Regions from separate parts of the Arthrobacter sp. MMS24-S77 genome, predicted to be linked through region 1. Evidence: riboswitches for the same ligand, from Rfam matches in the RefSeq annotation. Region 1 holds a riboswitch; each other region holds the start of a gene.
The links. A riboswitch is a leader RNA that binds a small molecule or an ion and turns the genes downstream of it on or off. The one in region 1 is predicted to bind cyclic di-AMP.
Positions count from the first base shown of each region.

Region 2: another riboswitch for cyclic di-AMP. It lies ahead of ACX5I4_RS04260 (NlpC/P60 family protein); the one in region 1 lies ahead of ACX5I4_RS20490 (hypothetical protein).
Region 3: another riboswitch for cyclic di-AMP. It lies ahead of ACX5I4_RS02520 (aggregation-promoting factor C-terminal-like domain-containing protein); the one in region 1 lies ahead of ACX5I4_RS20490 (hypothetical protein).

Region 1 is NZ_JBTZRN010000001.1:4,431,985-4,439,617, reverse strand. It holds gene ald (alanine dehydrogenase) at 1-665, opposite strand, end outside; gene ACX5I4_RS20495 (PucR family transcriptional regulator) at 889-2,103, shown strand; gene ACX5I4_RS20490 (hypothetical protein) at 2,262-3,344, opposite strand; cyclic di-AMP (ydaO/yuaA leader) riboswitch at 3,347-3,496, opposite strand; gene ACX5I4_RS20485 (flavin-containing monooxygenase) at 3,637-4,710, opposite strand; gene ACX5I4_RS20480 (TetR/AcrR family transcriptional regulator) at 4,810-5,403, shown strand; gene ACX5I4_RS20475 (helix-turn-helix domain-containing protein) at 5,411-5,809, opposite strand; gene ACX5I4_RS20470 (TetR/AcrR family transcriptional regulator) at 5,882-6,631, shown strand; gene ACX5I4_RS20465 (acyl-CoA dehydrogenase family protein) at 6,758-7,633, shown strand, end outside.
Region 2 is NZ_JBTZRN010000001.1:907,091-914,723, forward strand. It holds gene serC (phosphoserine transaminase) at 1-1,107, opposite strand, end outside; gene ACX5I4_RS04250 (metal-dependent transcriptional regulator) at 1,416-2,111, shown strand; cyclic di-AMP (ydaO/yuaA leader) riboswitch at 2,237-2,448, shown strand; gene ACX5I4_RS04255 (M23 family metallopeptidase) at 2,451-3,272, shown strand; cyclic di-AMP (ydaO/yuaA leader) riboswitch at 3,418-3,585, shown strand; gene ACX5I4_RS04260 (NlpC/P60 family protein) at 3,591-4,337, shown strand; gene ACX5I4_RS04265 (HNH endonuclease) at 4,598-5,098, shown strand; gene mobA (molybdenum cofactor guanylyltransferase) at 5,134-5,814, shown strand; gene ACX5I4_RS04275 (DUF6457 domain-containing protein) at 5,789-6,076, shown strand; partial or broken gene ACX5I4_RS04280 (molybdopterin molybdotransferase MoeA) at 6,073-7,418, shown strand; gene ACX5I4_RS04285 (FdhF/YdeP family oxidoreductase) at 7,481-7,633, shown strand, end outside.
Region 3 is NZ_JBTZRN010000001.1:533,490-541,122, forward strand. It holds gene ACX5I4_RS02515 (bifunctional glycosyltransferase family 2/GtrA family protein) at 1-544, opposite strand, end outside; gene ACX5I4_RS02520 (aggregation-promoting factor C-terminal-like domain-containing protein) at 678-1,406, opposite strand; cyclic di-AMP (ydaO/yuaA leader) riboswitch at 1,409-1,582, opposite strand; gene ACX5I4_RS02525 (sensor histidine kinase) at 1,747-3,222, opposite strand; gene ACX5I4_RS02530 (response regulator transcription factor) at 3,238-3,978, opposite strand; gene ACX5I4_RS02535 (hypothetical protein) at 4,239-5,066, shown strand; gene ACX5I4_RS02540 (winged helix-turn-helix domain-containing protein) at 5,775-6,644, shown strand; gene ACX5I4_RS02545 (SixA phosphatase family protein) at 6,855-7,382, shown strand; gene ACX5I4_RS02550 (LysR family transcriptional regulator) at 7,400-7,633, opposite strand, start outside.

The DNA.
Region 1 (7,633 bases):
TAGGCGTTGGAGGCGACCGTCTTCAGGCGGCCCTGGTAGAGGGCGTCCAGTTCGCGCAGGCGGTTGATGTTGATGTCCATGATGGTGACATCGGCACCGAGGCCCAGGGCCATTGCGGCGGCGTTCGTACCGGCAACACCTGCGCCGAGGACAACAACCTTCGCCGGGCGGACACCCGGAACGCCGCCCAACAGCACACCCTTGCCGCCGGCCGGGGCCATGAGAGAGGAAGCGCCAACGACGACCGACAGTCGCCCAGCGACCTCGGACATCGGTGCCAGCAGGGGCAGGGTACGGCCTTCCTGCACGGTTTCGTAGGCGATGGCCGTGACGCCGGAGTTGATCAGCTCCTGCGTCAGTTCGGGCTCGGCGGCCAGGTGCAGGTAGGTGAAGAGGATGAGGCCCTTGCGGAAGCGGTGGTACTCGGCCTTGATGGGTTCTTTGACCTTCATGACCATGTCGGCGCGTGCCCAGACGTCGTCGGCTTCGGCCACGATCTCGGCGCCGGCAACCGCGTATTCCTCGTCGGTGATGCCGGAGCCCAGGCCGGCGCCGCGCTCCACCAGGACGGTGTGTCCGTGGGTACGGAACTCGTTGACCCCGGCTGCGGTGATGGCAACGCGGAATTCGTTGTTCTTGATCTCTTTGGGGACACCGATAATCATTTTTTGGGCTCCATGGTTCGAAAGGCTTCAACGGCCTTTTTTCTCTGCGGGGACTGTGATTCCAGAATAAATCCGCTGTGAGCCAGGCGACACGAAGGGCGATGACAGCCGTCGTGAACTTCCTTGGATTTTCGGGGTTTTTGCCTTCCAAGGCTCGACATTTGTCGAATCCCGGGGCGTCAGATGTCGCCTGATGTTCGGTGGGCAAAGTAGTCTTTTCTGCATGCAACAGGACGTGGAGAAGATCGTCGAGGACGTCGCACTCAAACTGGGCCGCGGACTCTCCCTGGAAGACCTCGACGGCGTCCTGCTCGCCTACAGTTCCAACCAGTCCCACGCAGATCGCGTGCGAGTGAATTTCCTCCTCAGCAAACGAGTCCCGGTGGACGTCAGTGCTTGGCAGCTTTCGCACGGCATCGCCACTGCGGTGCGTCCCGTCGTCGTACCCGCCAATGAAGAACTCGGCATGGTGGGGCGGGTCTGCGTCCCGCTGCTGGTGCGCGGTTTTCGGGTGGGGTACCTCTGGGTCCAGCAGGACCTTGACGAGCAGACCGCGACGGCGATCCTCGCCCAACTGCCGGGCGTCCGGGACGAGCTGGACCTCCTGGCGGGACTGCTGCTCGATTCCAATACTGCCGAGTCGGAGTTCCGGCGCCGCCGCGAGCAGGAATTCCTGGCGGCGTGCCAAGGAGAATCCAACGCGTTGGCGGCCGTGGCCGGATGGAAGGAGATCCAAGGCCGGGGACCGTGGCAGTTGGTTACCGTGCTCGACGCGGAGGACAGCCGCGGCGTCGCCGATCCTATCGCGGCCACCCTGACGCATCGTTCTGCGGCGCTGCAGGCCACTATCGGCGTCGATTCGGTGCTTTTCAGCGCCGGCACCGAGACTCATTCGGTCCTGCTGTTCCGCGAAACCGGCGGACGGGCGGAGCACGCCCAAGTCCTGGTCCATTATCAGCTCGAGCTCGCCAAACGGGCCGGCCGGAAGGTGGACCGGGTCATCCTGGGCATCAGCGAGCCGTTTTCGGTGGTCCGCCAACTAGGGCGGGCCTACCGGCAATCGAAGCTCGCGGCCCAGGCTGCCGCCGTCGATCCTCCACTCGGCGAGCTCGTGGACAGTCGCTCGGCCGGCATCTACCAGTTGTTCGAACGGCTACAGGCGCCCGGCGGCTGGGATGATTCTGGCTCTTCGCATTTTCAGGCGATCGAGGACGCGGACCGCAACGGCGAGCTCCTGCCCGTGCTCGAACTGCTTTACGACAGCGACGGTTCGGTCCAGGACGTGGCAACGAAGCTGCACTTGCACCGGAGCAGCATTTACAACCGGCTGGCCAGGGTCCGGCAGCTCATTGGTGCTGATCCGTTGAACGGCGCTATCCGCCTCGAACTCCACGCAACGCTCAAAGCGCGCCGCTGGGCGGGGCGCCCGCGGATTTGAGGTTGTTGTCTTTTGAGCTGCGCCGGTTTAACGCTTGAAAGCCCTCAGCTTAAGGTTGCAGCGCCAGCGGTCCGGGCGGTGCCGGACTGCTGCGGTCCGGTTGCTTTGGCAGCACCGCCCATGCCACTGGATGGAAGATGTTCGATGCTGTCCCATCCTCACCTAAAGACCCCGCTCGCAGCGTCCAAAATCGCTCCCAGGTCGAAGCCCGGCTGAGTGGGCTCCGGCGAAGGCGTCGGTGCGCTGCTGGGATTAACCGGCGGCTTCGGCTTCGATTGACCAGGCGGGGTGTGCGAGGACGGGTCGGTCGGGGTAGGTGTTGGTGAGGGCGGATCGGTCGGCGTTGGGGTCGGCGTCGGGGTTGGAGTGACCGTGACCGGCGGAGCCGGGCTGGGAACCGGAGCAGGCTGCACCGGTGTGAGGCTTGGGGGCAGCGCTGAGGGGATGACGGAGGGAACCCGAATGGAGACCGATGGTGTCCCCGCACTCGACGGCTCGACGGCGGGCGCTTGCTGACCTCGCGCCGGGCCTGCCGCGGTTTGACCCGCCTTGGCGGCTGTTGCGGTTGCCGAGGGTGAAGCCGTTGCATCAGGGGAGATGCTCGCCTCCGCGGAAGGAACCTCGGGCTGTACGGAGCTTTGACTGTCCGCGTCCTGGGCTTGGGATTCCTGGCCGAAGAAGGGCAACTCAAGGGCTTGGCCCAAGGAACCCGCCGTCAACAAGATGCCAAGGGCTCCGGCCACCACTGCCATTCGGTTGCTCATGGACCGGATGGTCGCAGCCTTCTTCAGGACTGCATGTGGTTCCCGGCTGAACGACGAACCGGCAAAGGACACCGGAGTGAAGCTGGCACGAGGAGCTGTGGGAGCCGTGGGCACCGTGGTGGCTGGTACGGCTGTCGGGAGGGCCGCGGTGGCGGGGGCCGCCGTCGTTGATGCCACCGTCGTTGTTGCCACCGTCGGAATGGCCGCGGTGGCTGGTTCCGGGGAGGTGGCTGGTTCCGCCGCTGCGGGTGCCGGGGCCGGAAGGTCCCCGGTCTCGCTGGCCCGGGCGGCCCGCTCCCGCTCGGCCGCGCGGGCGGCCGCTCGCGTGGTGGGTGCCGGCGTCGTCAGGTTCGTCGGGGTGGTGGGTGCCGGCTCAGGGATGAACGTTCCGCTGTCTTGGGCCCGACGGCGTCCGGTTGGTTTGGTGCGCTCGCGCGCCACGTGGGCACGGCGAGGCTGATCCATGGTTGGGGACATGGTGATTGCCTCTCAACGCCTTCGAGGTTAGCTGTCGGGTTCGGACGAGGCCGTCCGGCCGCCAAGGCGGCTTCACCCCAAGGGCCTGTGGAGAAGTAGGCCCGGAGACTCTGGGTCCCCCGTCTCTGCCGCGGATCTAGCGGAATCCGGGTTGCGGCAGAGCTCGGCGTCAACCCGGAAGCGGCCCAGCTGGGGATTGGGTCGCCCTTCGACGGTACAACAGCCGGCCAGCAATGTCACATTTAGATAACGGGCCGGGCGACCGGTATTCCGCGGGATTTCGCCCGCGGATCTAGTCCTGCCGCGCTCCGGGTTGCTTGGCGATGAGCCCGGCGACGTGTTCGGCGTCCCGGCCGACGCCACCCACGAGGCCCGAGGTCAGTCCGTATTGGAATGGCATGCCCACGAAGAACAGCCCCGGCAGTTGTTCCACGGCGCCCCGGCAGGTAAGCGGCCAACCGTCCTCGTCCTCGGGAAGTCCTTGGATCCAAGAAAACTCCGGTTGGTAACCGGTTGCCCAGATCGCGGTGGAGACCGGGAGTGTCCTGCCGTCCTCAGTCAGGGGTTGGCCATCGCGGGTGCCGGCCAGGCGTGGCAGGCGGGTGACTCCCGCGGCGTCGAGTTCTTTCGTTGAGGTCCGAATCAGGGGCGCGCCGTGTTTGGTGAAGCCGACCGCAACTTTACGGCCGATAGGGGTGGATCGGTTCAATACATTGTGGATGAAGAGCCACCAAAGCCCTCCGGCGTATCGCGTCACTGGGCCCGGAATGTGGAACGGTGGACTTCCTGCAACATACGTACGGTGCGTGGGTGCGAGCTCCAGCGCGATTTCGACGCCGGATGTGCCGGAGCCGACCACCAGGACATCTCCGGACGGAACGGAGTCCGGGTTGGCGTACTCTGCGCCATGCAGTTGGTGGATGCCGGGGTCCAAGGCCTCTGCGAAGGCTGGAGTCCTTGGGTGCGCATTCGGGCCCGTTGCAACAACCACGTTCTTGGCCAGGATCGCTCCGGAGCTTGACTGGACTCGGTATCGCCCGTCTTCGCGCTCGATTCCAGTGACCCGGACACCGTGACGTACGGGGAGGTTCCAATTGCTGGCATACGCGTCGAGATATTCGGCCATGGCGTCTTTGCCGGGAAAGGTGCCGCGGTCGGCGGGGAACGGCATGCCGGGCAGGGAGTCGTGCTGTGCCGGGGTGAACAGCCGCAGGGAGTCCCATCGGTTCCGCCACACATCGCCTGTGCGGGCCCGTGAATCCAGGATGAGGAAGTCTTGCCCTTGTTTCTTCAGGTGGAATCCGGTGGCGAGCCCCGCCTGTCCGGCCCCCACAACCACGGTGTTCACTGGCTCAATGCTGTCCATCGCGAAGCCTCCTGAGGTGTCCTGGCACGATTAGAATAGCATTCCAGTCACTGGAATGCTATTCTTTTTTCCGTGGAGATTCGGCACAACGACAGGCGAATGGCTCAAGCTGTCGCCACTAAAGCTGCGGTGGTTGAGGCCGCCAGGAAACTGTTCCTGAGCAGGGGATACGTGGCCACCACTATCGGGGCCGTTGCCGAGGAAGCTGGCGTGGCCATCCAGACCATTTACAACTCCGTGGGCAACAAGACCGCGCTGCTCTCGGCCGTGGTCGATGCCACGGCTGCGGGCCCGGAGGCCCCGCGTTCCGTTCCGGAGACCATGCGCGAGCGGACAGCCGCAGCCGCCGACGCAGGTGCGGTCATTGCATTGTTGGCTGACTGGTTCGCTGAGGTGCACCCGCGTACCAGCGAATTGTTCAGCGTCATGAGGCAGGCGTCCGCCGTCGATGCTGAAGCGGCCAAAGTGCTGAAGGACCGGGCCGAGCTCCGGCTGCGAAACTACGCCGAAGCGGCGGACGCGCTCCGGCAACGCGGCGCACTGACCTCCGGCATGAATGATGAGCAAGCAGCGGCCCTGATCTGGTCGGTCGGTCACCCGGACACCTATCGATCATTGGTCCTGGATTTCGGCTGGGAACCGGAGCGGTACCGGGATTGGATCCACGCGGCGCTGAAGGCGGCCCTCGCGTAGCCTTCCGCTACTCGCTGGTGGTTTCCTCGTTGCTCACGGCCTTCTTCTTCTGCGTCTCCAGCCACGCCATGATGTCCGCGAGCCTGATGCGGCGGTGCGTGCCACGGTATTCGACGGGAATCTCGCCACGATCGGTCATGTTGCGCAGATAGGTGTGCGAGATTCCTGCGAGTTCGGCCGCCCGCGACGTCGTGAGCATTTCCTCCACGCTGCTGACGGTCACCGCTTCGCCGCGGCCCAGCCGGCCGAGGAGATCGACGACGGCGTCCCTCGCCTCATCTGGCAACCGGTGGACCGTGCCGTCGACGAAAACCGTGATGTCGTTGCTGTCCTGGAGTGAGCGCGCCAGGTTCCGGGCGTCGTCTGCGGGCAGGCCAGGCGTCACGCGGGGAGCTATCAATGCCATGGCAGAAGCCTAGCCGCATCGATTTGTTGCCCGGAACTGCTTGTTGGTTGGAACTGCGCTAGATTCACGCCTATGGTCAACTACCCCGTCAATCCGGATCCAGGCCCCGCTGTGGCCGCGGCAATCGAGCTGCTGGTGCGGCAAGGCTACGACGCGACCTCCGTGGACGATCTCGCCGATGCCGCAGGAATCAGCCGCAGCACGTTCTTCCGCAAGTTCGGCTCCAAAGAGGACATCGTTTTCGCTGATCACGACCGGATTCTGGCCCGGGTTCAGGAGCTGCTTTCGCGCACGACGGCGGCTCCGTTACGTTCCGTTGTGGATGCGGCGCTCTTGGTTTTCGACCACCACATGGGCAACAGGGAAACCTCCCTGGCACGCTACGAGCTCCTGCGCCGGGTACCCGCCCTTCGTGATCGTGAACTCGTCATGACGCATCGCTATCAGCGGGCTTTTCGAAGTCATCTCCAGGCTGCACTTCCCGAGGACGAGAATCGGGAACTCACTGCCGTGGCCTTTTCTGCGTCGGTAGTCGCGGTGCACAACGGCGTCCTGCGCCAATGGCTGCGGGCGGCCGTTGACCGCGAGCACACCGAGGGCAAGGCGCGGGAAATTGAGGCCCAAGAGCTGACCGCCCGGCTCGCGCGGGATTTGGGAGCGCTGGCTGACACCTTCGCCAGGGTTTCGGCCGGTGAGGCGGGTAGCGAGGCGGCCGGTGCGCCGTCCGCGGAAAGTGGCCGTCCCGCCGTCGTGGTTGCCGTCCTGGATCCAACGGTAGGCACGGAACAGATCCTCGACGCGGTCCGCGACGCCCTGGCGTAGCCCTTTTTCGTCGCGGGCGGAATGATCCAGCAGAAGCCCTCATTGGAACTGAGTTCCTTGACATGAAACTGAGTGTCAGCGCATGCTGGGAGTCGCAGAATGCAACCCCAGAGCGAGGATTCACCCATGACCACGACGTCCGACGAGACTTCCGCAGAGCTGAATGCCGTTTTCCCGGACGGCACTGCTTTCCCGCACGGCACTATGGAACCCGAGTATGTCTTGAACGAATCCCTGGACCCGGACCCGGCATCCGTCTTCAAGGACATTAGCGACGAGGATCGCGCCTACTGGAACCGTGCCCGGACCTTTGTCCAGGACGAGGTGCTCCCCGTCATCTCGGGGTACTGGGAACGCGCGGAGTACCCGCTGCACCTGGTGAAGCGCCTGGGTGACCTGGACCTGCTGCGAGACGGGATCGACGTCGACGGGTTCCCGGCCATGAGCAAGACCGCTGCCGGGCTGGTCACCATGGAGCTGAGCCGCGGTGACGGCTCCATCGGCACGGTGGTGGCGGTCCAAGGCGGTTTGGCATTGCGTTCCGTGGCCGAATGCGGTTCCCCTGAGCAGCGGACGCGCTGGCTTCCGGCGCTTTCCCGGGCCGAGGAATATGGCGCGTTCGCCTTGACCGAACCCGCGCACGGCTCCGACTCGGTAGGGCTCGAAACCTCCGCAACAGGCGTCGAGGGCGGTTATGTCCTCAATGGCGAAAAGAAGTGGATCGGCAACGGCTCGATCGGTGGCCTGACGGTGGTCTGGGCTCGTGGCGACGACGGTCAGGTCCATGGCTACCTTGTCCCGCAGGATTCGCCCGGGTACTCCGCCGCGACCATCGAGGGCAAGCTCTCGCTGCGGGCCATCTGGCAGGCGCACATCCGCTTGGAGAATGTCTTCGTGCCGACGGACAACGTCCTCCCTGGGGCTCGGAGCTTCAAGGACACCGCCCGCGTCCTTTTGGCGACCCGGCTGGGAGTTGCGTGGTCCGCCGTCGGGCACGCAACT
Region 2 (7,633 bases), 3.5 Mb from region 1:
GAAGTCGATGCTGGCGAGCAGAGCCGAAACGTCGTCCGGTTCGATGGCAACGAAGGTAGCGATGCGGAGCTGGTTGCGGCCCAGCTTGCGGTACGGCTCCGTGTCCACGATCCCGTTGGCGCGCAGCACCTTGGCGATGGCCGCGGCGTCGATCGAATCATCGAAATCGATCGTCGCAATGACGTTGGAGCGGTCTTCAGCCTTTGCCACGAACGGGGTTGCGTACTCGGAAGCCTCGGCCCAGGTGTAGATACGGTTGGCGGAGTCCGCCGTGCGCCCGGAAGCGAAGTCCAGGCCACCGTTCTTGTTGAGCCACTGGACCTGGGCGTCCAGCGTCACCAGCGTGGACAGGGACGGCGTGTTGTACGTCTGGTTGAGCTTCGAGTTGTCGATAGCCGTCTGCAAGTCCAGGAAATCGGGGATCCAGCGGCCGCTTGCCTTGATGCGTGCGGCGCGATCCAGGGCTGCGGGGGAGAAGAGGCCAAGCCACAGGCCGCCGTCGGAGGCAAAGTTCTTTTGAGGTGCGAAGTAGTAGACATCAGCCTCGGCGACGTCCACGTCCAAGCCGCCGGCGGCGGAGGTCGCATCCACCAGGACCAGGGCGCCGTCGTCGACGCCGGCAACCCGCTTGACCGGAGCCGCCACACCCGTTGAGGTTTCGTTCTGCGGCCACGCGTAAACGTCCACGCCTGCCTCGGCTTGGGAAACCGGGCGCGTGCCGGGCTCGGACTTGATGATGGAGGAAGCCTCCAGGAAAGGTGCCTTGTTGGTGGCCGCGGCGAACTTGGAACCGAACTCACCAAAGGAGAGGTGCTGTGCCTTCTTCTCTACCAGGCCAAAGCTGGCGACGTCCCAGAACGCGGTGGAGCCTCCGACGCCGAGAATCACCTCGTAGCCCTCGGGTGCGCGGAAGAACTGGCTGAGTCCCTCGCGGACAGAGCCCACCAGGTTCTTGACCGGTGCCTGGCGGTGGGAGGTGCCAAGAATTGTTGCCGAGGCGGCAGACAGGGCCTCGATCTGCTCCGGGCGGACCTTGGAGGGCCCGGCGCCGAAGCGGCCGTCCTTGGGCAGCAAATCGGCGGGGATGGTGATGCTGTTGTCGCTCACGGGATGCTCCAATGGTGAAGTAGCGGCCTAGATGGGTCGTGGCAGGTGGCAAGCTGCCCCCTCGACTCCCCAATTCTGCCTGACTCCACTGGCGGGGACAGAACTGAAGGCTTCATAGTCCGCCACGTGGAAAGCATTTGTTCCGCCGAGACCTGGGCCGAGGCCGGCGCGAGAATTATCCGGAGTAATTCAAAATAGGCTAAGCTTGGAGCTGGCGCCCGGCCTGGGACGACCGGCGGGTCGACCGCCTGGCCGGCTGCGGTACGGTGGAAAATACGCAAGATACTGCGCTCGAGGAGCTGAGCTGGATGACGGATCTGATCGATACCACTGAGATGTATCTTCGGACCATTTTGGAGCTTGAGGAAGAGAACATCGTGGCTCTTCGCGCACGCATTGCCGAGCGCTTGCGGCACTCCGGTCCCACCGTTTCCCAGACTATCGGGCGGATGGAACGCGACGGCCTGGTGATTGTTTCCAACGACCGGCACCTTGAATTGACCGAAACCGGCCGGAAACGCGCCACCGAGGTCATGCGCAAGCACCGGCTCGCCGAGCGGCTCCTGGCCGACGTCATCGGACTGGACTGGGCCTATGTCCACGACGAGGCATGCCGCTGGGAACACGTTATGAGCGAGCGCGTGGAACGGCGGCTCTATGAACTCCTTAACCACCCCACTGAATCTCCCTACGGCAACCCCATTCCGGGGCTCGAAGCCCTGGGCGGAGCTGCGTCCCACGCCTTTACGGATGGCGTAGTCAACCTCCTTGAAGCGATGAACGAATACTCACCGGACAACCGGGTCGTCGTCAGCCGGCTGGCTGAACCGATCCAGGTGGAACCGGAGCTGCTGGTTCAGCTGGACGAGGGCGGAATCCGCCCCGGAGCCAGGGTTTCCCTTGAGCGTGTAGGGGAGTACATCTCCGTTCGCGTGCCCAATATCGATGGTGCGTTGGAGCTGCCGCCTGAGGTGGCGTCGCACGTCTTTGTGACCGTCTCTTAGGCCTTCTGCAAACTGTTCGGCAAAGATAACGAAATTATTACTGCGGGGGTTTAATCCCCTATAGTTTAGTACTGGCGCCGATACCAAAGCGTTACCTGATCCGAAGCCGAGTTCTGCCAGCGGATCAGGTGGATTAGTCCATTCACTGGCAGAAGCGGGGGAACCACCAGCGGCTGTCGAAAGACAGCCTTGGGGTGAAGTCCGCAGCGGAAGTGCAAAAAGCGCAGGACCCTTCCCGGGGACTCCTCTGTGCTTCGCGCCCTCCACGCGGACCGGGTCCATGCACTCTCTGACCCGAATCCGACAGCTAACTTCGCAGGCTTGCCAGAGAGGAACACTTTGACCACGCAGAACACCAGGGGCCGCAGACGCGCGTCCGGTCCTACTGCTGAGCTGCGGAGCACGAACGTCGTTGCGCACGACCGGCCCCGCGATCCGCATCGCGAAGTGCGCCGGCGCAAGGGGCCCTTGCGGCAAATGGCTGATTTTGCTGCCGCGAGCGGTGTGGGACAGAAGGCAGGCGTGGCCCTCGCCGCCACGGGCCTCATCCTGACGGTCGCCATGCCGGGTACCGGCGCATTGACGGCCACCGCGGAATCGAACCAGGCTTCGGCCGCTTCGATGGGTACCCAGCCTGAGATTCCCGCTGCGGCCAGTGCCACCATCGACTTCAGCCGCGCTGCCGTTTCCACCACGGCGGATCCTGATAGCAAGCTCAAGCAGCTCCTGAGCGCGCAGTCCGTCGGCAGCATCAAGACATCGTCCTCGAAGGGCACGCTGGGGGCTCCGCTGGACACCCTCACCACGGCATCGCCGTTCGGCTACCGCGTGAACCCCATTACAGGAGGCCTAGGGGAGTTCCACCGTGGCCAGGACTTCGTGGCCCAGTGCGGCACCCAGGTGCATGCGGCTGCAGCCGGCAAGGTCACGTTTGCGGGCTGGCACCCGTATGGCGGTGGAAACCGCGTTGTGGTGGACCATGGCAACGGCCTCGAAACCACGTACAACCATTTGTCCTCGTTCAACGTCCAGGTGGGCCAAACGGTCAACCGCGGTGACGTTGTCGCTTTGAGCGGCACCACCGGCGCTTCCACCGGCTGCCACCTCCATTTTGAAGTCATGGTCAACGGCGATGTCGTTGATCCCCTCGGCTGGCTGTAGCCAATCCGATGGCCGTCTCTCGCATGCTTGTCACGCTCCGTGACCTGAATGTGACATTCAGCCAAAACTCCTGTACCGTCTAACTCGCATCAACTTTTAGAGAGTTGATGCACTCGGGTGGATTGCCTAGCTCTGCCACTGCTCGAGGTTCCGTTCGCAAAACATCGTCTGGCAGAGGCGGGGGACCCACTTTTGGTCATCTTCACCGATGGCCTTGGGGTTAAGTCGCAATTGTTTCCTACGGGAAGCATTGCGGCCGGATGACTCCCATCCGAATCCGACAGCTTACCTCGCGGGCATAGGGAGAGGCCTTTTAACGTGTCTTCACGCTCTACTCTTGCGCGCCACCGCGCCGCGGTCACCAAGACCAACTCGCTTGCCGTCATCGCTAAGACCGTCGGCAGCAACGCCGGTGGCGTAGGCCGTCAGGCCGCAGTTATCGCCGCTGCTTCCGGACTGGTCCTCACTAGCGGTATCGCAGCCAACGCTGCCGAAACCAACGTCCCCCGCGAGTCCACTGCGACCTCCACCCTGGAAGTCCAGTCCATCGCCCAAGCCAGCATTTCGGCCGATTCTTCCGTGGCCATCAAGTACGAGCGCCCGGTGGTTTCCACCGAAGCTGCTCCGGTTGTCGAAGCTCCGGTTGCCGTCCAGGAAGCTGTTGCCGCTCCCAAGGCGGGCACCGCAACGCTTTCTGTTTCCGCCGCTGTATCCCCTGCCACGAAGGTTGCCAGCGGCAAGGGCGCAGCAATTGCCGCCGCAGCCTACGCGCAGCTTGGCGTTGCCCAGGACTGCACCGCCCTGGCTTCGAACTCCCTGGCCGCTGTTGGCATCAACTTCCACGGCTGGCCGGCAGACTACCTCTCCCTTGGCCGCACGGTCAGCGCTGCTGAAGCGCAGCCGGGCGACTTGGTTTACTACCAGAACGGTGGCATGGGCATGGCCCACATCGCCGTCTACGTCGGCAACGGCATGGCAGTCCACGGCGGCTGGAACGGTGGCACCACTGCCCTGTACAGCGTCAACGTCGGCTCCGGCCCGGTCTTCATCCGCGTTGGTGGCTAAATAGCTTCGGCTACATAGTTTCACTGGAACATCCCCGCCGGTTCGCGCGCGGGGATGTTCCGTTTTAACCAGGCATGTTTAAGGTTCACGCCACATGTCCGGTACATGAACTTTGCCCGACACAGCGCCGGAACCCACCCACGGATTCGTTGATCTGGCCTCTGCGTGTTTACTCTTGTGGTGTCGATCCACAGCCCGTACATGCAGAGGGCAGCCGGCCCTCGCGCCCCTGACGGGTGCGGCCGTGAAGAGGTACGTGCATGCGCACACTCGTTCTGAATGCTGGATATGAACCGCTGGCGGTAGTAACCTTCCGCCGGGCGCTGGTCCTTGTGCTCACCGGAAAAGCGAGCGTAGTGGCCGAAGGCGACGAGCCTGTCGTCGGGCCACAGGAGATTCTCGGACGTCCCTCCGTGATTCTGCTCAATCGCTACATCCGGCCGAGGTACAACACGATCACGGCGGTTACACGCCGCGGCGTCTTGCGCCGCGACGGTCACCGTTGCGCCTATTGCGGGAAAGCAGCCCACACTATTGACCACGTCCACCCCAAGTCCAGGGGCGGCGCGGATTCCTGGGAAAACCTGGTGGCGGCGTGCCTGCGCTGCAACAACGCCAAGAGTGACCATACACCGGCCGAAATGGGCTGGAAACTGAGGTTCACTCCAGCGGCGCCCACCGGGACTATCTGGCAAATCAAGGAGCTTGAGAAACCTGCGCCCGCGTGGGATCCCTTCCTCTTGCCCGAGTCGGCGGCCTGAACCGCAACTGAGCCTGCCCCCGGTAATCTGGGCTGGTGGACTTTGATGCGGCGATCTTGGCGGGTGGCAAGTCCTCCCGCCTCGGTGGTGTGCCCAAATCCCAGCTGAGGTACGACGGCGCCACGCTCCTTGAGCGCGCCCTCGCGGCGGCGTACGGGGCCGGGCGCGTCGTCGTCGTCGGGCCAGATCCTGGCACGTTGCCGGACGGCACGTTGACGGCCCGCGAGGACCCGCCTTTCGCTGGGCCGGCAGCCGCGATCGAAGCCGGACTCCTTGCGCTCGAGAAGCATGCCCGCGAGGGTCTTTCCGCGAAGGAAACACCCGCACCATGGGTACTCGTCATGGCGTGCGACATGCCCCTCGCCGCCGCCGCGGTTCCGGTCTTGCTCCAGGAACTTGCCGGCCATCCGGAAACGGAAGGGGTTATGTCCGTATCCGCCGATGGCCGGAGGCAGCCATTGCTTGGAATTTACCGGATCTCTGCTTTGCGGCGCGAAGTGCTGGCCGCGGCAGAACAGGGTAGCCTCGCCAACGCAGCGGTGTTCCGCCTGCTTGCTAGGCTTGATCTGCTGGCCGTAGCTGTTCCTGCTGGCTCCACCGATGACGTGGATACCTGGGACGACGCCGCGGCGCTTGGACTGGACGGTGACCTGCCGTCACAACAGCTGTACCGGACTGTGGAGGCGGATCGTGAAGAGCCAAGAAGAAACGCTTGAGGAATGGTGCAGGAGCCTGCTGCAGGCATATGAGCTTGAAGGCGTCGAGATCGACATCAACGAGATCCTGTCCCTTGCAGGGGTTGCAGCCCATTCTGTCGTTCGCCCGGCGGCTCCCTTGACCACCTTCATTGCCGGCTTCGCGGCCGGACTGGCCGCAGGTTCGGGACAAGCGACTGAATCCGCATCGATGGACGCCGCGATGGGCCTGGCACGCACGCTCGCCAACGACTACACGAACCCCGGAACCGACGCCGGATGACCGATGCCCCTGAACAGGGTGCCGAGAAAGTGGGCGCCGAGAAGCATGCCGACCACCTGTGGGCGGAAGCCCGGCAGCTTGCCTTTGACTGTGCTACGCCCATTCCCGCCGCTCCCGTTGCCCTGAAGGACGCGCTCGGCAGGACGTTGGCGTCGGACGTCCATGCCCTGCAGGACCTGCCGCACTATGCGTCCTCGGCGATGGATGGCTGGGCTGTCAACGGCAGCGGCCCGTGGATCCTGGCCGAGCCGGGCCATCGGCTGGCCCCCCACCAGGCGAGCCCTATTGTCACCGGTGGCCTGATACCGCCGGGGGCCAAAGCCGTGCTCCGGAGCGAAAGCGGTGTCCTGGCGACCGACGAAGATGGCCTGCCGGTCCTCGCGCTCGGCGGAAATGCGAAACCTGGCGAACCGCGCAACGGGCAGCACATCCGTAACGCGGGAGAAGAAGCCGGGGCAGGGGAACTGCTGATCAAAGCAGGCGTCGTCTTGAACCCCGCCCACCTCGCCCTGGCTGCGCTGGCCGGCCGCGATGAACTGGAAGTCCTGGGCAAACCCCACGTGAAACTGCTCCTGACCGGCTCCGAAGTGGTGACCACGGGTATCCCGGCCCCTGGGAGGGTGAGGGACACCTTCGGCCCCCAGCTTGGCGCCGTCGTCGAGCTCCTTGGCGGGATCCGCGGCGAGCTGATCAAAGTGGGTGACTCCTACGACGAATGGCTCTCCGGCCTTGAGGAAGGCGAGTTGTCGCCGGACACGCCACCCGCCGACGTCGTTATCACCACCGGGGGAACGGGCCGTTCCGGAACGGACCACTTCCGGCGCGCCATTGCCGAACTTGGCGGCCGTTTGCTGATTGACGGCATTGCGATGCGGCCGGGACACCCTGCCGTGTTGGCCGAGTTGCCGGATGGGCGCTTTGTCTTAGGGCTGCCGGGCAACCCGCTCGCGGCCATGATGGTTCTTTTCACGATCGGCGCACCGCTGCTTGCTGGACTGGGGCACGGAACGCTGCCCGACGTCGGTGCGGTGCCTTGTGGTGCGACGCTCGACGCCGACCCCGGACGCACGCGCTTGCTTCCCTTCAGGTTCGTGTACGGTTTGGCCTCGCCGGCGCAACACGCCGGGCCGGGGATGATGCGCGGGCTCGCCAGTGCGGACGGAGTCATGGTGGTCCCGCCACACGGCGTTCAACTAGGCGAGTCAGTACCCGCCTTCCCCTTCCTTGGGGGCAGCCGCTTCCCCAGCCGAAGGCTCCGGAGGACAAAACCAAGAAACCTCCCGCGAAGTCTGCCCGCAAAGTTTCGTCAGGGCCGGTGGACTGGAGTGCCCTGACCGGCTGAGAACTTCCGCTGCCGGATGGACACGGGTGGAATAGAAGGACAGGCCTTGCAATGATGGGGACATGAACAGGCATGCTCCCGAGCAGGACATCAATGAAGATGACCTCCAAATTCACCCGCCCAAGCGCTCCGCCGCCGGTGTCAAGGCAGTCACCGTGGCTTTGGAACGAGGTTGGGCCCAAGCCGGTGTGAGCCGGACCGTCAAGTCAATGCTC
Region 3 (7,633 bases), 3.9 Mb from region 1:
CGCGGACAACCCGGGAGTTGCGCGTCAACCGTGTGCCGATGGCGAGGTCCGAATGGCCGGAGATCAGGGGTGCCAAAAGGGGCGCCAATGCGGCGAGATCCGTGGACAGATCCACGTCCATGTAGGCCAGAACCGGCGACGGCGATGCAAGCCACACCTTTCGCAGGGCGTTGCCGCGTCCCTTCTCGTCAAGATGGACCACCACAAGCTCCGGCAGTTCCCTGGCCACGCGTTCGGCGATTTTCAAGGTGCTGTCCGTGCTGGCGTTGTCGGCAACGGTGATGCGGAAGCCGTGGGGGAAAGAGTCGCGCAAATGGCCATGAAGCCTGCGCAGGCACTCCTCGAGGTCGCGTTCCTCGTTGAAGACGGGGATCGTGACATCGAGGACGGGGACGGTGGTGTGGATGTCCACGGGGGCGCGCCGCACTGAGCTGTATTGAACGGCGGGGCTGCGTTGAACGGGGGTTTTGGGTTGAATCGGGGGGCCCGGCGGCACCACCGCGGGGTCCTTCAGGGTTCCTGTGGTGGATTCGATGAGCGTCATGTATTCAGAGTGCCGCCGCCGATTATGAGTGCTTTAGGCGCAACCTGTGACGTGGCTGTGCATGTGGGAGAGGCCTGGTTAACGCCGTAGAGGTCCGCCCCCGAAGGGACGGACCTCTACGAACTTTGTGGGTTCAGTACCAGTTGTGCGCCAAGTGGAAGGCCCAAGCCGCAGACGGTGAGCCGTAGCGTTCCTTGATGTAGTTCAGGCCCCAGCGGATCTGGGTCTGGTAGTTGGTCTGCCAATCGGCGCCTTCGGAGGCCATTTTTTCGCCCGGCAGCGACTGCACAATGCCGTAAGCGCCGCTCGAGGCGTTCGTGGCAGTGGTCCGCCAATCGGATTCCTTGTTCCACAAGGTGATCAAGGAGGACATTTCGCCCTGGCCCCACCCGTAGGAGGAAAGCATGCTTGCAGCGTAGGCCTGGGCGCCGGCGGGGTCATCGACGGCGACTGGCGCAGCCGGGGCTGCGGGAGCGGGGGGTGCCACGGGAGCGGCAGGTGCGGCAGCCTGGGGCGCGACGGCGGCCGGAGCGGGAGCGGGTGCCTGCGTCGGAGCGGCGCTCGGCTTGGCGCTTGCGCTCGCTGACGGCGTGGCGGTGGCGGACGGGGCGGCGCTATGCTCTGCAACCGTGCGCGATTCGGACGTGCGGCTCAACTCTTGGGCACTGATGGCTTGTCCGGCGGCCTGGGTGGCTGCGCCTGCCCCGAGGAACACAGCAACAACGCCGGCAAAAACGGCCATGCGCTGGCTGGGGCCGAGGTTTGCGGCGGCTCGCCTCAGGGTGGAACGTGACTTGTTTTTCCGGGCAGGTTCGCCGCGGTGGCGCGCAACAGGGCGCGACTGATTCTTGGAATCAGACATGGTGATTGCCTCTCAACGCCTGCGGAGTTAGCTGTCGGATTCGGATGAGGTCATCCGGCCGTGGCCACTGAGAATCGTGGCGGTACGGCTTCACCCCTAGGGCTGGCTCAACATGAGCGCTTGCCCGGAGACCTGGGTCCCCCGTCTCTGCCTGGAGTGTTGGGCACCGGGGAGTGGCAGAGCTCGGCGCCTACCCGGCGGTGGCCGGAACAATCCTGCGCACCCATTCGACGGTACAGGAGGATGCCGCTTAAGTCACATTTAGGTAACGGAGATCACGACGCCGGTGCGCCGACTTGCGCTCGCCGCGCTCCGGCGTCGTGATCTTCTGGGCGGGCCCTCAGGCCGTGGCAGTCCAGAGCGCCGGAAGCCGCACCGCAAACTCCGTCCGGCCGGGACGCGAGGCCACTTCAACAGTGCCTCCATGGGCCTGGACAATGGACTCAACAATCGACAAGCCGAGCCCGGACGTGCCCTCGGAACCGGAACGGGCTGCGTCGGCACGGGCAAAGCGGGAGAAGATCCTGCCTTGGAATTCAGGCGGAATGCCGGGCCCGTTGTCGGTCACGGTGACCACGGCGCTGCCATCGGCCGAGCGCATGACTCCCGTGACCACGGTGGTTCCCGCCTCCGTGTGCTTGCGGGCATTGGAGAGCAGATTGGCCAAGACCTGGTGGAGCTGCGTGGTGTCGCCGCGGACCGTCAGGGGTTCATCCGGGAGCCTGAGCTGCCAGATGTGCTCCGGGGCCATGACTTTCTCGTCGCTGACGGTCTCGATCACCAACTGCGTGAGGTCCACGTCGGTGAACTCGGGTGCCTTGCCTTCGTCCAGCCGCGCCAAGAGAAGGAGGTCCTCCACGAGGGTGGTCATACGTTCGGACTGGCTCTGAACCCGGCCCAGCGACTTGCGGCCGTCCTCGGTGAACGACTCCGTCATGCGCAACAGCTCGGTGTAGCCGCGGATGGCCGTCAGTGGCGTCCGCAGCTCGTGCGAGGCATCGGCCACGAACTGGCGCACCTTGGTTTCGCTCTGCTGCCTTGCCTCCAACGCGCTGGAGACATTGTCCAGCATGAGGTTCAAAGCATGACCGACGCTGCCCACCTCCGTGCCGGGATGGGCAGCCGACGCCGGGACGCGCACCGCGAGGGCCACCTCGCCGGCGTCGAGCGGAAGTTTCGATACTTTCGTGGCGACGTCGGAGAGTTGCTCCAGGGGACGCATGGTGCGGCGGATCAGCACGGTCCCGGCGAGTCCAATCAGCACCAGGCCGCCCAAGGACACGAACACCATGGTCCACACGAGCGAGGCTTCGGTGTCCTGTTTCGAGGCGAGCGGCAGGCCCGTGATGACAACATCGCCGTAGGGGGTTTCGGTGGCTACCAGCCGGTAGCCACCATTGGACAGGGTTCGATCAACAGGGCGGCCATCGTGGGGGAGCGCCAAGAGGATTCCCGCGTCGCTGGGCGACAAGTTTGTGCGGGTCGCGTCCGAGGACAGGAACCCAGCGCTGCTCACTTGCCCGCCAAGAATGCGTGCATTCAGGGTGCCGATGCTCTGGCCGCGGGCATCCAAAGGATCTGGCCGTCCATTCGGATCACCTATGGGCGGGCGGCCATGGGAGGCCTGCATCAATTGCTGGTCGAGCTGTTTCGTGAGGAACACGTCCATGGAGGCGTAGCTGACCACGCCCACTGCTCCGCAGATGGCCACGAGAAGTGCCATGGAGACAAGGATCAGGCGTGTGCGCAGGTGCCAGGTTGAAGGATTGAACCACTGATGGTCGGTCTGGCGGGGGATACCCGAGAGTGCGGACATTCGGCGCGCCCCGGGCTATTCGGCAGGCTTGATGACGTACCCGGCCCCGCGCACAGTGTGGATCATGGGCGGGTGGTTGGCCTCGATCTTTTTGCGCAGGTACGAGATGTAGAGCTCCACGATGTTGGCTTGCCCGCCAAAGTCGTAGTCCCACACGCGGTCCAGGATCTGGGCCTTGCTGACCACGCGCTTGGGATTCTCCATGAGGTAGCGCAGGAGCTCGAATTGGGTTGCCGTGAGCTGGATGTCTTCGCCCCCGCGGGTGACCTCGCGGGTGTCCACGTTCAAGGTCAAGTCACCCACTACCAGCTCGGCCGTGTCCATCGCGGCCACCCCCGAGCGCTGGACCAGGCGGTGCAGGCGCAGCAGGACTTCCTCCATGCTGAACGGCTTGGTGACGTAGTCGTCCCCGCCGGCGGCCAACCCGACAATGCGGTCTTGAACGTCGTCCTTCGCGGTGAGGAAGAGCGCGGGCACCTCAGGCGCAAAGGCGCGGATCCTGCCCAGAAGCTCAACGCCGTCGAACCCTGGCAGCATCACATCCAGCACCAGGACATCGGGCCGGAAGTCCTTGGCGAGCTTTACCGCAGTGGGTCCGTCGCCGGCAACGGCTACGGACCAACCCGCCATACGGAGGCCCATGCTCATGAGCTCGGCGAGGCTGGGTTCGTCGTCCACCACAAGGGCGCGGATGGGGGAACCGTCCGGGTGGCTGAGCTGGGGAAGGTTGTTTGTCATGGAGTGCGAGGATGCCATGAGACAACTCTCCAATCTGCCGGTTTGCCGGTGCTTTGCCGATGCTGTGAGCACCCTGTGAGTCTCAGCCTAGCCACCTGTCCAAAGGCACGGTACGCCCAGCGCGCTGCGGCGGGTCTGTTGGCACTGTCCGACGCAACTGCCGCAGGTCACAGGAAGGCCTGCAGTTCGGCACAGCCCGCACACAGCAAAGAGGCTGACGCTGTTTGGGACAAGGACAACGACCGACCCAAACAGTCTCGACTTCGATGGAGAACACCATGGATCAGCAAAACAACCCCTCCGTACCTGGGTCCGTGCCGGGGGCCGTACCGGGGAATGAGCAGCCGCAGCCGGTGATCCGGCCCCTTGAAGATTCCGAGCAGCCGGTGGCCGGGGAGCCCGCCGCTGGGTGGGGTGCGCCGGGGTCGGCGTACCAGCAGCCCGGACAGCCTGCCGTCGGTCAGCCCGCCGCTGGTTGGGGTGCGCCGCAGCAATACACCGCAGGGCAGCCCCGACCGTCGTTCTTCAAGAACTGGACGCTGAAGAAGGGGCTCATTGTCGGAGGCGTCGCCGTCGTCGTCGCTGCGGCGGCCGGCGCAGGTGCATATGCCGCTGGAAATGGAACTGCTGCCGATACAAGTAATGCGCTTGGGCCTGGTGCCGGGGGACAGGCTGGACAGAACGGCCAAGGCGGATTCGGTGGCCCAGGTGGTACGAACGCCGGCCCGGGCGGCCTCGGTGTAGGCATGGGCGGCCTGAACGCCGCCATCCATTCTGAGTACGTGGTTCTCCAAAACGGTAGCTACGTCACCATGGCCGGCCAGCTGGGCACGGTCACTGACATCTCGGCGAGCTCCATGACCGTCAAGAGCGAGGATGGATTCACCCGCACCTATGTCCTCGGAACGGACGTTGTAGTGGAGCAGGGTATGCGGCAACGGGGAAGCACAACCGGCGGCACCACGCTGACCCTTGCCGATGTGAAATCCGGATCCAGCGTGAGGGTTACCGCGCTCAAGGAATCTGACAAATACACGGCGCAGTCCATCCAGATCGTGACTGCCACGACCTCGACCACTACCCAGGGGACCGGCACCACCAACTAGCGGTGGGTGCTTCAGGTGTCCGTCGTGACCCTCTTTGCCGCGCTTTGGCCTCAGAACGGCGCAACTCGCCGTGTCTCAAGCGCTTTCCGAAGGCAAAGAGGGTCACGACGGCGTCCCAACCGGCCTTCAAACCGTGCCGGCCCGGCCATCAAACTGCCGCCGCCCGGCCATCCACAAGGGTCCTAGCAGACGATTTGCCGAAAGATTTTCATGAGACGCAGATTCGGGATTGGACAAGAGTTGTTTCATATCTCGAGATTCAAAGGCAAGCGCATGACGTGACTTAAGATTCAAAAATTGGCACTTTCATCAAATTATCTTCGAATATTGCGCCCCAGATGGCCATTGTGACGAACGAGAATGGGTCACATTTGGACATGCTTGAATTGTGACATGCGGCACAATAGTGTGATTCGTCTCAAAATGTGGACGGTTTGGCTCTTTGTTACTTGCAAGTTCCCTTTGTTACGTTGCACACTTCAAATGTGAACAAGAACTCAACAGCATCTGCAGCCGCAGCGATCGAACCCAGTGCACCCGCTGGTTTTTCGATGAGCTGTTGTCGAATGCATGCCTAACTTAAGACCCCTAAAAGTTTCAGGCATTCGCCCCCTGCCCAGCGTCGGGCGCCCCTCCCCATCTCATTGCGGGGACCAGACCAGCATTCGAAGCCGCGATGACGGCTATTCACTTTGAGGTAAGCAATCCATGTCAGTTGCATCCGGATACGTCCACATCTCCGTCCGTAACGCCAACAAGGCCGCGTCGAACGCCGGCCTGCGGCCCGGCTTTGGAAACCGCCCGGCCTACGCCCAGCCTGCGCCGCAGGGCGGCAGCCAGGCGCCCGGTTACGTGCCCCAGGGCTACAACCCCAACTCGTACGGTCAGCTCCGCGCTGTTCCCGCCAACGAGGCCTCGCCGATGACTGCACCCACGCCTGTCCTGGCCCCAGCCGACCGCTCCATCCGCCCCGTTGCCAACGACAATGTGGCCCGCGGGTTCGTGCTCTACATGGGCATCGACGAAGATACCGCTGCGGCCGCCGGAACGTCCATCGCCAAGCTTGCCCAGGAAATCCGGGCCTACGCACAGTCCCTCGTGTCCGGCGCTGAGAGCTATGCCGCCGTCGCGGTGGCCCCGGCCACCGCGCCCGGTTCCGCGCTCGACGTCGTCCGCTCGACTTTCGGTGACCCGACCGTTGGCAGCCGCCAGCGTTCCGATGCGCTCCGCCCGCAGCCGCCACAGGAAGCCCGCCCGTCCGGCGTCTTGATCGACCTCGCCCGCCGCGAAGTGCACCTCGATGGCGAATCCCTGAACCTCACGTTCAAGGAATTCGAGCTCCTCAACTACCTCGTCGAAAACGGCACCCGCACCGTGGGCCGCGATGAACTTCTTGAGGGCCTGTGGCGCAATGCCGAAGAGGTCCCCAACGAGCGCACCATCGACGTCCACATCCGGCGCCTCCGCTCCAAGCTCGGCCGCCTCGCGAATACCGTCCGCACCGTGCGCGGCCAGGGCTACCGCTTCTACGAGCACCCCGAGGTCATCGTCTGGGCCGCTCCGGAATACTCGATCTAGTCTCGACGCGCTCAAAGCGCCCGCTCCTGTCTAGGGAGCGGGCGCTTTCGCTTCCGCGGGACGATCCCTCGGCGCCTGCGCTCGTACCTCACGCAACAACGGCGCTTTCGGGATGTCCCGCTCACGCTACAGCGCCCGCGCCAAAGGGCCGGTCGCATTCCTGCGCCCAGGACCAGTGAGCATGTGCCTCCGCGGCGATAGGGTGGGGGGATGAGCGAGCATCACATCAAGCGGCTGGTGATCATGCGGCATGCGAAGTCGGACTGGCCTGTCGGGGTGCCGGATCATGAGCGGCCCCTTGCAGAGCGTGGCCACCGCGAAGCGCCCCTTGCCGGGAAGTGGCTCCTGAAGCACCATGTGGTTCCGGACTTTATCCTGTGTTCGTCCGCACTGCGGACTCGCCAGACATGCACTTGGGTGTGCAGCGAACTGGGGGACAAGGCACCGACGCCGAAACTCGAGGACGGCCTGTATGCCGCCTCTGCGCAGCGCATGTTGACAGTCATCAACCATGTACCGGAAACCGTCACGACTCTCATGATCTTCTCGCACATGCCCGGTGTGCAGGACCTCGCCATGCATTTGGCTTCCCGCGACTCGGACCACGACGCCTACATGGACGCTGCTACCCGCTATCCGACCAGTGCCATGACAGTGATGGAACTGGAGAAGCCTTGGGCTGAACTCGATGGGCAGGATGCCCGACTGACCCACTTCGCTGTTCCTCGCCCAAAGTAAGTTCGCGACCGGCGCGGCTATTCCACGTCGAGTTTGGCGGCAACATCCTGCAGCAGGCGGACAACGTGGCGGATGCTGGGGCTCGCCGTCATGGTCTTCCTGTACACGATTCCCACTTGGCGTTGCTGCGTCGGGTTGGCCACGGGTATCGCGACCACTCCGGCGGGGAGCTCGGGCCGGCCAAGCCGGGGGACCAGCGCTACCGCAACACCCTGCTGGACCATGGCGATATGCGTGGAAAAGTCGGGGTC